4 regions of the Streptomyces sp. NBC_00775 genome follow, and region 4 is predicted to be linked to each of the others. Evidence: riboswitches for the same ligand, from Rfam matches in the RefSeq annotation. Region 4 holds a riboswitch; each other region holds the start of a gene.
What was found. Region 4 has a riboswitch for cobalamin ahead of OIC96_RS31090 (HoxN/HupN/NixA family nickel/cobalt transporter). Riboswitches for the same ligand answer to the same signal wherever they lie in the genome.
Positions count from the first base shown of each region.

Region 1: another riboswitch for cobalamin. It lies ahead of OIC96_RS43540 (CbtB domain-containing protein); the one in region 4 lies ahead of OIC96_RS31090 (HoxN/HupN/NixA family nickel/cobalt transporter).
Region 2: another riboswitch for cobalamin. It lies ahead of OIC96_RS15870 (ribonucleoside-diphosphate reductase subunit alpha); the one in region 4 lies ahead of OIC96_RS31090 (HoxN/HupN/NixA family nickel/cobalt transporter).
Region 3: another riboswitch for cobalamin. It lies ahead of OIC96_RS37130 (cobalamin biosynthesis protein); the one in region 4 lies ahead of OIC96_RS31090 (HoxN/HupN/NixA family nickel/cobalt transporter).

Region 1 is NZ_CP108938.1:9,796,803-9,800,000, reverse strand. Features, by position in the region: gene OIC96_RS43550 (TetR/AcrR family transcriptional regulator C-terminal domain-containing protein) at 1-584, shown strand, start outside; gene OIC96_RS43545 (CbtA family protein) at 635-1,399, opposite strand; gene OIC96_RS43540 (CbtB domain-containing protein) at 1,425-1,646, opposite strand; cobalamin riboswitch at 1,683-1,847, opposite strand; gene OIC96_RS43535 (histidine phosphatase family protein) at 1,948-2,526, shown strand; gene OIC96_RS43530 (nuclear transport factor 2 family protein) at 2,555-2,947, opposite strand.
Region 2 is NZ_CP108938.1:3,583,483-3,586,680, reverse strand. Features, by position in the region: gene OIC96_RS15870 (ribonucleoside-diphosphate reductase subunit alpha) at 1-1,683, opposite strand, end outside; cobalamin riboswitch at 1,806-1,944, opposite strand; gene mctP (monocarboxylate uptake permease MctP) at 2,315-3,198, opposite strand, start outside.
Region 3 is NZ_CP108938.1:8,368,037-8,371,234, forward strand. Features, by position in the region: gene OIC96_RS37125 (cobyric acid synthase) at 1-572, opposite strand, end outside; gene OIC96_RS37130 (cobalamin biosynthesis protein) at 569-1,525, opposite strand; cobalamin riboswitch at 1,645-1,785, opposite strand; gene OIC96_RS37135 (hypothetical protein) at 2,135-2,350, opposite strand; gene OIC96_RS37140 (inorganic phosphate transporter) at 2,371-3,198, opposite strand, start outside.
Region 4 is NZ_CP108938.1:6,975,244-6,978,441, forward strand. Features, by position in the region: gene OIC96_RS31085 (YcnI family copper-binding membrane protein) at 1-408, shown strand, start outside; gene OIC96_RS31090 (HoxN/HupN/NixA family nickel/cobalt transporter) at 437-1,540, opposite strand; cobalamin riboswitch at 1,569-1,769, opposite strand; gene OIC96_RS31095 (hypothetical protein) at 1,820-1,981, opposite strand; gene OIC96_RS31100 (helix-turn-helix domain-containing protein) at 1,980-2,339, shown strand; gene OIC96_RS31105 (LAETG motif-containing sortase-dependent surface protein) at 2,565-3,198, opposite strand, start outside.

The sequences.
Region 1 (3,198 bases), 2.8 Mb from region 4:
CGTACATCGCCGCCGCCGCCCTGGCCCTGATCGACGCCAACGGCCTCGGCAACTTCTCGATGCGCAAGCTCGGCGCGGGGCTCGGGGTCGACCCGATGGCGGTGTACCGCTACTTCCGGGACCAGGAGGAGCTGTTCGACGGCATCGCGGAGGCGCTCTTCGACGAGCTCGATGTCGACTCGCTGCCCTGGGACGACACTTGGCGGGCGGTCTCCGAGCAGTACTGCCGGCGGCTGCGCGACACGCTGCTCCGCCATCCGCAGGCGGTCTCGGTCTTCGCGACCCGTCCGGTGCGCTCGCGTGCGTCGATCGACACGGGCGTACGGATCATCGAGCTGCTTCAGGCCAGGGGTTTCACCCCGACCCACGCCCTGCAGATCGCTCGCTGTCTGCGCGAGTTCACCATCGGGCACGCGCTGAGCCTGGCGGTGGTGCGGCTCGGTTCGCAGAGCCGCAGCAAGAAGCCCGCGCCCGAATCGCCCGCGTACAACGTCCTCGCCCGCGCGGCCGACGGCACGGAGATCGACGAGCACTTCGACATCGGCCTCACGGCGATGCTGGACGGCTTCGAGCGGCTGATCTGAACGAGAAGGGCGGCCCAGGCCGACGACCGGGACCGCCCTTCTTCAACCGCTCAGTGAGCGACGGGAGTTGCCTCCGCGGCGGGCTCCTTCTCCCGCACGGTGGCCGGTCGTGGAGCCAGTACCCGCTCCGCCAGCACCCCGAAGACGAGACCGAAGGCGGTCCACAGGGTCAGCTGGATGGCCAGGGCCGCGAGGCGGAACTGCCAGAGCAGGGTGGCGGAGAAGTCCTTCGGGACCTCGTTGACGGTCGGCAGGAACGCGTACGCGAGGCCGATGGCGAGGACGAAGAACGCGCCCGCCGCGAGCGTCGCGTTCCAGTTGCCCAGGCGCGGCGCGAGGCGCTTGCCCAGGATGACCGTGGCGACGGCGAGCAGCACGCTGAGCACCATCATCAGGAAGTACAGGGTCGTGCGCTTGCCGATGGTGTCGGGGTCGCCGACGGACGGCGGGTTGGCCGGGTACTTCAGGAACGGCACCACGTAGACGGCGAGCAGGCCCGCCGCCGACAGCAGGAGCGCGCTGGCGCGCGGCCCGAACCGGCCGATCCTGCCCAGCGCGAAGCAGTACGCGAGGGCGGCGATCCCGCCGAACGAGACCCCGTAGACGAGGACACCGGTGGCCAGACCGCCGGTGGACTGCATCGTGCGGGAGACGATCTCCATACCGTGCTCGTGCGAGTGCGCCTCCTCGTAGGCGATCGCCGAGTCCACGCGCGGCTCACCCAGGAAGTAGGCGACGACCAGGGCGAGCAGGCCCGCGGCGAGACCCGCGAGCATGCCACGCACCAGGAGGTTTCTGACAGTTGCGGAATTCATGAGCTCGTACGTTTCCTCTTCGGCGTCAGTGGCAGGGGAAGCCGAGGAGGTGGCGGGCGTCGTGCACCCACTCGTGCACGTTCTCGCCGGACACGAGGGAGGTGGCGCCCTGTTCGGCGCCGACGAAGTAGAGCAGGACCAGCATCAGGATGCCGAAGAAGACCGCCCAGGGGGCGATCGCGCCGATCGGCAGCTTCGCGGGAACGGCGGTGGGGGTAGCGGTCGGCTGAGCGACGGACTGCGCCATGGGGCAGAACCTCCTGGGGAACTCGCGTCCCATCTTGGTGGTGCACAGGACGACGGCCGCGGGTCTGACTTGCTCGACCTTCACCACCCCTGGCGGGAGTGGTTCTTGATGGGCTTACAGTGGCGCGACCGTGCCGGATTTCCACCGGACTTCCGCCGAACCGTCGTCAATATCGACGAGACCGTACCGCGTGGCGGGGATCCGGCCAAGGGCGCATGAGGGGCACGGCGTGCGCCCCTTGCCCGGCCGCGTGGCCGGTTCCCGTACCGCACAAGGGTTTCGCACAGGAAAGTGGATGTGTATGACGAGCCGAGTGATCCTGATCTCAGCGGCGATCAGCGAGGCACTGCGCGAGGCCCGCTTCGACGACGGATGCCCGGTCGACGCCTCGGGGCTGCGGCTCGCGCGGGCGGCCGCGGGCAGTGTTCCGGCCGCGGCCCGGCTGTGGGTCTCCCCCACCGTGCGGTGCCGGGAGACCGCGGGCGCGCTCGGCCTCGACACCCCCGCGGACGCACCGGAGTTGGCCGCTCTGGACGTGGGCCGCTGGCGCGGGGCGACCCTCGACGAGGTGAGCGCGAAGGAGCCGGAGGCGGTGGCACGGTGGCTGGCCGATCCCGGATCCGCGCCGCACGACGGGGAGTCGGTGCGGGCGTTCTGCGACCGGGTGGCGGGCTGGCTGGACACGGCCTCCGAGGTCACCGGGCGAACCGTCGCCGTGGTGGAGCCGGAGGTCGTACGGGCCTTGGTGGTACGGGTGTTGGGGGCGCCGGAGTCGGCGTTCTGGCGCGTCGACGTGCCCCCGCTGACCGCCACGGAGTTCAGCGGCCGCGCGGGTCGCTGGAACGTTCGCGCGGGACGCCCGCTCGGGGAGCCGGGCTGACCCGTCCGCCATCAGGGCGCGTCGCCGCTCACGCGCCCGCCGCCTCCCGCGAGATCCGCTCGAACTGCGCCCCCATCGCCTCGGAGAGCGCCTGGGCCGCCGTCAGCGGGCGGACCATGACCATGAAGTCGTCGATCCGGCCGTCCTCGTCGAAGTGCAGGAAGTCGCAGCCGGTGAGCTGCTTGTCGCCCACCTTCGCCTCGAAGACCAGCGCGTGGTCCCGGCCGTCGGCGCCGGCGATCTCGCGTACGTACCGGAAGTCGGTGAAGACACGGGAGACGGCGCGCAGGATGGCCGCGGTGATCGCCTTGCCCGGGTAGGGCTTGAAGGCGACGGGGCTGGTGAACACCACGTCCTCGGCCAGCATCTCCTCGATCGCGGCGAAGTCTCCGGCCTCCACGGCCTTGCGGAAGGAATGCATCACGCCCACCTCTTCTACTCAACCAGTTGTCTAGGTGCGGATGACATTAATCGCGCATGTTCCCGGCGTCCAGCCTCGGAGCAGAGCCGCCCGCCGTATTCCCGGAGCGTCATTGGATCCCCTATGGCTGCAAGCGGGTTCCCTATTGGTCACCTATGTCCGACGCGCATACCGTCGAGCACATCGCCGCCCTGACGATCTGAGCGCAGAACGTCAGGGCGTACGGCCAAGAACGTTCCCCAGGTCCGTCA
Region 2 (3,198 bases), 3.4 Mb from region 4:
GGCGAGGTCCGCGGAGGCCTCGTACGCGGCGAGCATGATGCGCTCGGCGATACGGGTGGACAGGGCCTTGGCCTGCGGTGAGTCGAACGGGACGCGCAGCTTGAAGAAGACGTCCTGGAGGCCCATCGCGCCGAGGCCGACCGGGCGCCACTTCGCGTTGGAGCGGCCCGCCTGCTCGGTCGGGTAGAAGTTGATGTCGACGACGCGGTCGAGGAAGGTGACGGCCGTGCGGACCGTCTCGTCCAGCCGCTCCCAGTCGATGTCGCCGGCCGCCGTGTCGACGAACGCGCCCAGGTTGACCGAGCCCAGGTTGCAGACCGCCGTCTCGCCGTCGTCCGTGACCTCCAGGATCTCGGTGCACAGGTTCGAGGAGTGGACGGTGTGGCCCGGCTCCGCCGTCTGGTTGGCGGTGCGGTTGGCGGCGTCCTTGAAGGTCATCCAGCCGTTGCCGGTCTGTGCGAGGGTGCGCATCATGCGGCCGTACAGGTCGCGGGCCGGGATGGTCTTCTTGGCGAGGCCCGCCTCCTCCGCCTTGCGGTACGCGGCGTCGAACTCGTCGCCCCACAGGTCGACCAGCTCGGGCACGTCGGCGGGGGAGAAGAGGGACCAGACGGCGTCCTCGTTCACCCGGCGCATGAACTCGTCCGGGATCCAGTGCGCGAGGTTCAGGTTGTGCGTACGGCGGGCGTCCTCGCCGGTGTTGTCGCGCAGCTCCAGGAACTCCTCGATGTCGGAGTGCCAGGTCTCCAGGTAGACCGCGGCCGCGCCCTTGCGCCGGCCGCCCTGGTTCACGGCGGCGACCGAGGCGTCGAGGGTCTTCAGGAACGGGACGATGCCGTTGGAGTGCCCGTTCGTGCCGCGGATCAGCGAACCGCGCGAACGGATACGGGAGTACGACAGGCCGATGCCGCCCGCGTGCTTCGAGAGCCGGGCGACCTGGTGGTAGCGGTCGTAGATGGAGTCCAGCTCGTCCAGCGGGGAGTCGAGGAGGTAGCAGGACGACATCTGGGGATGCCGGGTGCCGGAGTTGAAGAGGGTGGGGGAGGAGGGGAGGTAGTCGAGGCGGCTCATCAGGCTGTAGAGCGCCGCTACTTCGTCGAGGGCCCTGGTGGTGTCGTCCTCGGCGAGGCCGGATGCCACGCGGAGCATGAAGTGCTGGGGCGTCTCGACGACCTTGCGGGTGATCGGGTGCCGCAGGAGGTAGCGGCTGTGCAGGGTGCGCAGGCCGAAGTAGCCGAAGCGGTCGTCGCCTTCGGTGTCGATCAGGGCGTCGAGGTGGGCCGTGTGCAGCCGGACGAACTCGGCGGTGCGGTCGGCGATCAGGCCCTCGCGGTGGCCGGTCGTGATCGACTCGGAGAAGGTCGTGACGCCCTGGGAGGCGGCCTCGGCCGCGATGCTGATCGTCAGCAGCCTGGCCGCCAGCTTCGAGTAGGCGGGGTCCTCGGAGATGAGGCCCGCGGCGGCCTCCGTGGCCAGTTCGCGCAGTTCCGTGTCGTCCGCGCGGGCGGAGCGGCCGCGCAGCGCGGCGGCGGCGACCCGGCCGGGGTCGGCGTCGGGGAGGTCGGCGGTGAGGTCGGTCAGGGTACGCAGCAGCGTGGTACCGGGACCGTCGTTCTCCACCGGGGCCTGCACCGGGGCCTGCGGCACGGAAACTGAAGCCGGATCGGCTGGCGCGATGGTCACTTGGGGCTCTCCCTCGCTCGGCACGGGGCCAGGGGAAAGCGGCGGGGCACACGAGCGCGCACGGCGTCGCGTCCACCGGCCCATTCCGCGAGGCCCGGACGTCGTCGGCGCCCGGGCCGGGTGGCCGGGGCGCGCTGTCGGCAGGTCCTCGGACTGACGCGAGTGTGTGCACGCGGGTACGCGAACACACACAAGTACACCGTTGCGGGACAGTTCCGGATTCGCACCGGATTCCCCTGCGGCGACAGCGAGCATGAGCATACATCTTGTGCCGGGCTGCGGGAGCACCACCACATGTTGTGTCGCGTTGGTGTCGGGGAGTGCTACGGAGTGTGCTGGAGCGTCAACTCGTAGGTGAGCAGCGGGATGTGTCAGGGGCATGAGTGCGGGCCGCCGGATTGTGTCCGGCGGCCCGTCTGGTGGCCGCTGTGGCTTGTTGTGGGTCGGGGCCGGGTCGGGGGTATCCGTCCTCGGTCTGGCGCGGAATCGGTGGGGTTTCAAGGGCTCGGCGTTGACGCGCCAGCCGCTGCGGGCGGACGCCCCCGACCCGTCCCCTTCGGCCGTACGGCGTCTGCGGCATTGAAGGGGCGCGGGGAACTGCGCAATCCCTCCGTCCGCACCCGTCCGGCGGCTAGGGGGTCGCCTCCGCTGTCGCCGGCGGCAGCTTCGCCTCGACGCTCGGGGTGGCCGCGTCCGCCGTGTAGTCCTCCGGGGACGTTTCGTCCACGCCGTCGGGGGCGTTGAAGGCCCGGAGGGCGAAGGTGAGGACCACGGTCACGACCACGTTGAGGACGAACGCCGTGAAGCCGATGTAGCCGATCTCCCCGATGCCAGGGATCTCCTTCGAGTTGCCGCCGAAGTGATCCTGGGTGGGGGAGGCGATCCCGTACGCGGCGAGCGTGCCGTAGAGCATGCCCACGGCCCAGCCGGCGAGGAGTGCCCAGCGGTGGAACCAGCGGGTGAACAGGCCGCCCACCAGGGCGGGGAACGTCTGGAGGATCCAGATGCCGCCGAGGAGCTGGAAGTTGATCGCGACGGTTTTGTCCATCGTCAGGACGAAGACCAGCGCGCCCACCTTCACCAGGAGCGAGACCAGCTTGGAGACCTTGGTCTCCTGCTGCGGGGTCGCGTCCGGCTTGATGAAGTCCTTGTAGATGTTGCGGGTGAAGAGGTTGGCGGCGGCGATGGACATGATCGCCGCGGGGACGAGCGCACCGATGCCGATCGCGGCGAAGGCCACGCCCGCGAACCAGTCCGGGAACATGGTCTCGAAGAGCTGGGGGATGGCGAGTTGGCCGTTCGTGACCTTCACCCCGGCCGCGATCGCCATGAAGCCGAGGAGGGCCAGCAGGCCCAGCATCAGGGAGTAGAGCGGGAGGATCGTGGTGTTGCGGCGGATGACGTTGCGGCTGCGGCTCGACAGCGTCGCCGTGATCGAGTGCGGGTACATGAAGAGCGCGAGTGCCGAGCCCAGGGCGAGGGTGGCGTACGTCCACTGGTTCGCTTCGGCGGGGA
Region 3 (3,198 bases), 1.4 Mb from region 4:
AGCAGCGCGACCGTCCCGAAGAACGAGGCGAACACGCCCCCGCGGTCGATGTCGCCGACGACGAGCACGGGCAGCCGCGCGTTCCGCGCGATCCCCATGTTCACGATGTCCGTCCGCCGCAGATTGATCTCGGCGGGACTCCCGGCCCCCTCACAGATCACCGCGTCATACGTGCCCCGCAACTCGGCGAGGCAGTCCAGCACGGTCCCCAGAAGGGCCTCCTGGCGCCCGCCGTGATAGCCGCGCGCGGTCATCTCACCCACCGGTTTGCCCATGAGGACGACCTGACTGCTGCGGTCGCTCCCCGGCTTGAGCAGCACGGGATTCATCAGCGCGGTGGGCTCGACGCGCGCGGCCTGCGCCTGCATGGCCTGCGCGCGCCCGATCTCGGCGCCCTCGCGGGTCACGAACGAGTTCAGCGACATGTTCTGCGCCTTGAACGGCGCGACCTTGACGCCCTGCCGCACCAGCCACCGGCAGATCCCGGCGGTGACGACGCTCTTGCCGGCGTCGGAGGTGGTCCCGGCGACGAGGAGTCCGCCGCCCGTTCCGCCGCTCGTTTCGCCGCTCATGAGGTACGTCCCTTCGCGAGAAGTCTCTGGGAGAGCAGTCGCCCGGCGGCACTCACGCCGAGGGCGAGCCAGCTCACACGCCGCGACAGCCGTACGGCCCGCTCGATGTCGTCGACTTGGACGGCGCGCCCGGTGCGGTTGAGCACGGGCCGGTGCTCGACCCGCCCCCCGTAGGCGAGCGTCCCGCCGAGCCGCACCCCGAGCGCCCCCGCGAACGAGGCCTCCACAGGCCCGGCGTTGGGGCTCGGATGCTTACGGGCGTCGGCACGCCAGGCGCGTACGGCACCCCGCGGATCACTTCCGGCCGCGCTCGCGAGCACGGCGGTCAGCCGAGCCCCCGGCCACCCGGCCACATCGTCCAGGCGTGCGGAAGCCCACCCGTACCGCCGGTACTTGGGGGACTTGTGTCCGACCATGGCGTCGAGCGTGTTCACGGCGCGGAAGGCGACCAGCCCGGGTGCGCCGCCCACAGCGCCCCACACCAGTGCCCCCACCACCGCGTCGGAGGTGTTCTCGGCGACGGACTCGACGACGGCCCGCGCGATGCCGTCGGAGTCCAGCGCCTGGGGATCCCGCCCGCACAGATGGGGCAGCCGCTCCCGGGCCACCTCGACATCGCCGGCCGCGAGCGCGTCGCCGATCGCGCGGGCCTCGCGGCCGAGGGAGGTCCCCCCGACTACGGCCCAAGTGGCGGCGGCGGTCAGCGCGATGGAGGCGGTACGGGAGGCGCGTACGGAATGGCTCGCGAGCGCCGCGAGCCCTGCGGCACCGCCCACGCACACGGCGGTGTGCAGCGCGCCCCACCCGCGGTGGTCCCGCCACAACACCCGCTCCACGGCTCCCGCGGCCCGCCCGAACGCGGCGACCGGATGCCCCCGGCGAGGGTCGCCGAGCAGCAGGTCGCCGAGGAGGCCGGCGGTGGCGCCGTACGCGAAGACGCGATCGGCACGCATCGGTTCAGCCGACCGTCGGGTCGGGAACAACCGTCGTTCGCGTCACTCGCGTCGTTGGCAGGGCACTTGGGCAGCCGCGCATGGCGATATGTCCTCACTCAGGGTGTCCACGCCCTGGTTCGACGAGACCGGCGGTGAGAGTTCCTGGCTCCCGGGGACTTCCTTCCCCGGTGACAGTGGCGGGACCGCGCCGGACTCACACCGGCTTCCTCTCATGCCGCCGTACTTGGCTCGGGCAGTCCACCACGGGGTTGGAAGACCCGTCAACTTGCTGTTGACCTGCGACGGGGGAGTGTGCTGAGACCCACACCGCCGCCACCCCGGCCTGCCCGACGAGACCGACTTGCACCGAATTCCCCTGTGGGGGGCGGCAGTCCACGGATGCGCTGATGATCACGGAGCGTAGGCATCCGAAATGCCTGGCAAGACGCTCTGCGTGAAGGTGCGGAACGGGTACGCCGAGCTGTCCCGCCGCTTTCCCGCCGACGCGGAAAAAGAACCGCCCTGCTCACCGTCACCAGGAAACGGTGACCGATGAGCAGGGCGGCAAGGATCGTGCGGTCCTCAGAGGGGATCGTGCGGTGCTCGCACCACGATCGGCCGGATGCTTCAGGCGACGATCAGGGAGATGCCGTACGCCACCGCCGCAGCGCAGGCCGCGAAGCAGACGTACGCGCCCGTGGCCGCCGCGGCGGCCGGACCGCCCTGGGCCGACTCCTTCTTGGAGAGGCCGACGACGCCGAGGGTGAAGAGGCCGACGAGGGCCACGGTCACTCCGAGGCTCACTCCGATGACGGACCCGAGGGCTGCCCAGTCGATGTTCATGCTGTTTCTTCCTTTGGGTCTCAGGCCATGGCCGACGGAGCCGACGGGTTCGCCGCGGTCTCGGCGGGAGCCGGAATGGTGGCCGTGAGGTCATCGGTGAGGCTGCCGGCCGGGGGCGGGGTCACGGCGGCGATGGCCGTGGTCACCACACCGGCGGGCTCCTCGGTCTCGTTGACGTTGGTGGCGTCGACGACCTCGCGACGCGAGATCCGCCAGATCGCGGCGCTGGAGGCGACCAGGAAGACGGCGACGAGCGCGGTGCCCCAGTCGCCGAGGCCGGTGACCCACTCGGCGCCCGCGCCGACCAGCGCGGCGGCCGGCAGCGTCAGACCCCAGGCGACGAACATCCGGGTGGCGGTGGACCAGCGGACCACGCCGCCCTTGCGGCCGAGGCCGGCGCCCATCACGGAACCGGAGACGGAGTGCGTGGTGGAGAGGGAGAAGCCGATGTGGGAGGAGGCCAGGATGACCGTGGCCGCGCTGGTCTGGGCGGCGAAGCCCTGCTGCGGCTGGAGGTCGGTCAGGCCCTTGCCCATCGTGCGGATGATGCGCCAGCCGCCCAGGTAGGTGCCGAGCGCGATGGCGAGACCGGCGGAGAGGATCACCCAGACCGGCGGATCGGCGTCGGGGGCGATGGCGCCACCGGCGATCAGGGCCAGGGTGATGATGCCCATCGTCTTCTGGGCGTCGTTGGTGCCGTGGGCCAGCGAGACCAGACCGGCGGAGGCTATCTGGCCGGCGCGGTAGCCCTTCGCGGTGGCCTTGGTGTCGGCGTTCTTACTGAGCCTGTACGACAGCCGCGTGGCGAGCATCGCGGCGATGCCCGCGACGATCGGGGCCGCGACGGC
Region 4 (3,198 bases):
CGCCACGGCGAGTACCAGGACTTCGACGTCGCCTTCGGTCAGCTCCCGGACAACACCGACGAGTTGAGCTTCAAGACGCTGCAGACCTACTCGGACGGCAATGTCGCCCGCTGGATCGAGGCGACGCCGAAGGGCGGCGAGGAGCCGGAGAACCCGGCGCCCGTCCTCGCGCTCACGGCCAAGGCCGCGGGGGAGGACGGTTCCGACGAGGCTTCCACCTCGGACTCGTCGTCGGGCTCGGGTACGGCGTCCCGTTCGGGCTCGTCTCCGGCTGCCTCGGCCAAGAGCTCGGCGTCGAGCAGTGACTCGACGGCGCGCGGCCTGGGCATCGCCGGACTGATCGTCGGCGTCCTCGGTCTGGCCGCGGCCGGATTCGCCCTCGCTCGCGGCCGCGCCGCCCGCTCCTAACCGATACGCGGCTGCCGCCCCGCCGGTCTCAACTCCCGTCGGCGGGGCGGACCGCCCACCGCTGCTCCACCTTGGCCAGCCGCCAGTACGTCACGGCCGCGGCCCAGACGACCACGAACAGGCCGACGATGATGTAGCCGACGTTGTCCAGGTCGAGCCCCGCGATCCAGCCGGTGACCCCGTCGCTGAGGTCGAGCTTGTCGTGCAGCACGCCCACCAGCTCGATCGTGCCGATGAAGAAGGCCACCGCGATGGACAGGCCGGTGATGGTGAGGTTGTAGAAGACCTTGCGCACCGGGTTGGAGAAGGCCCACTGGTAGGCGAAGTTCATGAACGTGCCGTCCAGCGTGTCGAACAGGCTCATTCCCGCCGCGAACAGCAGCGGCAGGCACAGGATCGCGTACCAGGGCAGCCCGGCCGCCGCGCCGCTGCCCGCCATCACCATCAGCGTGACCTCGGTGGCGGTGTCGAAGCCGAGGCCGAAGAGGAAGCCCAGCGGGAACATCTGCCCGGGCCGCGTGATGGACTTCGTGAAGCGGCCGAGGATCCGGTTCATGAACCCCCGGGAATCCAGGTGCTGTTCGAGCTCGGCCTCGTCGTACGTACCGGCCCGCATCGCCCGGAAGACTCTCAGGATGCCGATGAGCGCGACCAGGTTGAGGGCGGCGATGAGGTAGAGGAACGACCCGGAGATCGTCGTACCCATGATGCCGAGCACCTGGTGTGTGCTGGAGCCCTCGTTCATGATCCGCCCGGCCAGCTGGGTGCCTCCGGCGATGAGCGCGGCGAGGATGACCACCACACTGGAGTGCCCGAGCGCGAACCAGAAACCCACCGACACCGGCCGCTTGCCGTCGGCCATCAGTTTGCGCGTGGTGTTGTCGATCGCGGCGATGTGGTCCGCGTCGAAGGCATGCCGCATGCCCAGCGTGTAGGCGGTGACGCCCAGACCGATGCCGAACGCCTTGGAGCCGACCTCGTAGTGCTCCGGCACCACGAGCAGGAACAGGATGCCGAACGCGACGACGTGCAGCGCCGCGATCACGGCCAGGAGTACACCGGTCCGCACGGTGTCCTCGCGCCGCCAGCGGAAGCCGGCGGCGGATGGGGACGACTGCGTGGGCAGGGTCATGCGGTCACGCTCCAGCACCTCGTGGATCACTTCGTGAGATGCCGTGGCCGGTCTCCTGGCTGACGGGTGCACGCGCCCGGCCCTGCCTTCCCGGCCTCGCGGCCAGTGGCGCCACCCGAAGGCGGCACGGGACGGGAACTCCCCGATCACAGTGGCGAGGGCCGCTCCGGTCTGGGCCCCTGAGGGGCCGTCACCGGTCTTCCCGAACACCACGGCCCGCCAACCGTAGGCGTGGCCGGGGTCTCCTGCAAAGCTGCACAGCTACGCAGGTATTGAAGATCACATACGGCTGCTCGACCTGGCCGTTCCGGAGACGGAGAGGGAGACAGAATCGGAGACGGGCACGAAGACGGGCACGAAGACGGGCAAGGAGAAGGAGACGGCAGCGGAGAAGGAGACGGCGGCGTGCGTCCCCTGGCCGCCTGCGAAGATGGCCCCCATGCATCTCGTCCCCGCCGAGCGGGCCGACCGCCGGACCATCGACGGCCACCGGGTCTGCGACGCCGTCGCCGCCATCGGTGAGCCCGGGCATGTACGCACCTGGGCCGACCGCTTCTCCCTCCTCGCCGACCCGCGTCGTCTCGCCCTGCTTCTGGCCCTCCACCGGGCGGGCCCCCTCGCGGTCTCCGACCTCGCCGTCGCGACCGGCATGAACGACCCCGCCGTGTCCCAGGCCCTGCGTCTGCTCCGCACCGCCGGGGTGGTCGAGGGTGACAAGGACGGGCGGGTCGTGCGCTACCGGGTGACCGACGGTCCGATCGCCGAACTCCTCGAACACTGCGCGTCCGACGCCGGCTGAGCCACTCCCGGGCGCACCGGGATCGAAAAGGGGATCTGGGCAAGGCGTCCGGACAAGAGCATCCGACAAGGGCATCCGACAAGGGCATCCGGACAAGGGCATCCGGACAAGGGCATCCGGACAAGGGTGCGGCCCCGAACGCCTGGGAGGCGGGCCGGGGCCGCGGGCTCACGGAGTCACCGTGGTGCGGTCACTCACTGTTGAGTTGCCAAGGTGCCGTGTTGCTCAGTCCTGCGTCGGCGCGCTCTTCCTGCGGACGAAGAACACCGCCGCGCCGCCGATCACGACCAGGGCGATGGCTACGCCCGCGATGACCGGGGTCGCGCTGGAGCCGCCGGTCTCGGCGAGGTCGGTGCCCCCGCCGGAGGTGCCGCCCACCGTCGCCGGGCTCGGCTCACTGACCGTCTGGGTCGTGACGTCGTTCGCGCTGCCCTGGGTCTTGCAGTCGAGCACGCCCTTGAACCGCTCGGCGAAGCCGTTCGGACCGTCGATCGTGAAGTCGTACGCCTGGTCCTCCTGCAGCGGGATGGTCACCGTCTGGGACTTGCCCGCCGCGATGGTGCGCTCGACGCCCATCAGCTCGAAGGTGAACGCCTCGTCGCCCTCATTGGCCGCCGTGATGTCGACTCCGCCCTTGGCGCAGTTCTTCTCGGCGGACAGGGCCGGTATCGCGCCCTTCTCCGCCCAGTTGGCGATCGCCGTGGCGGAGACCGTCGACTCGCTGGACCCCGCGAGGATCTGCGTCTGGCTGTGGGTCTCCGAGGTGAAGGCGCGGCCGACCGGCACGGTCGTGGACGCCTGCACGGTCAGCGCGGCCGAACCGTCCGCGCTGTCCTTCGGCACGTCGAAGTAGAGCCGG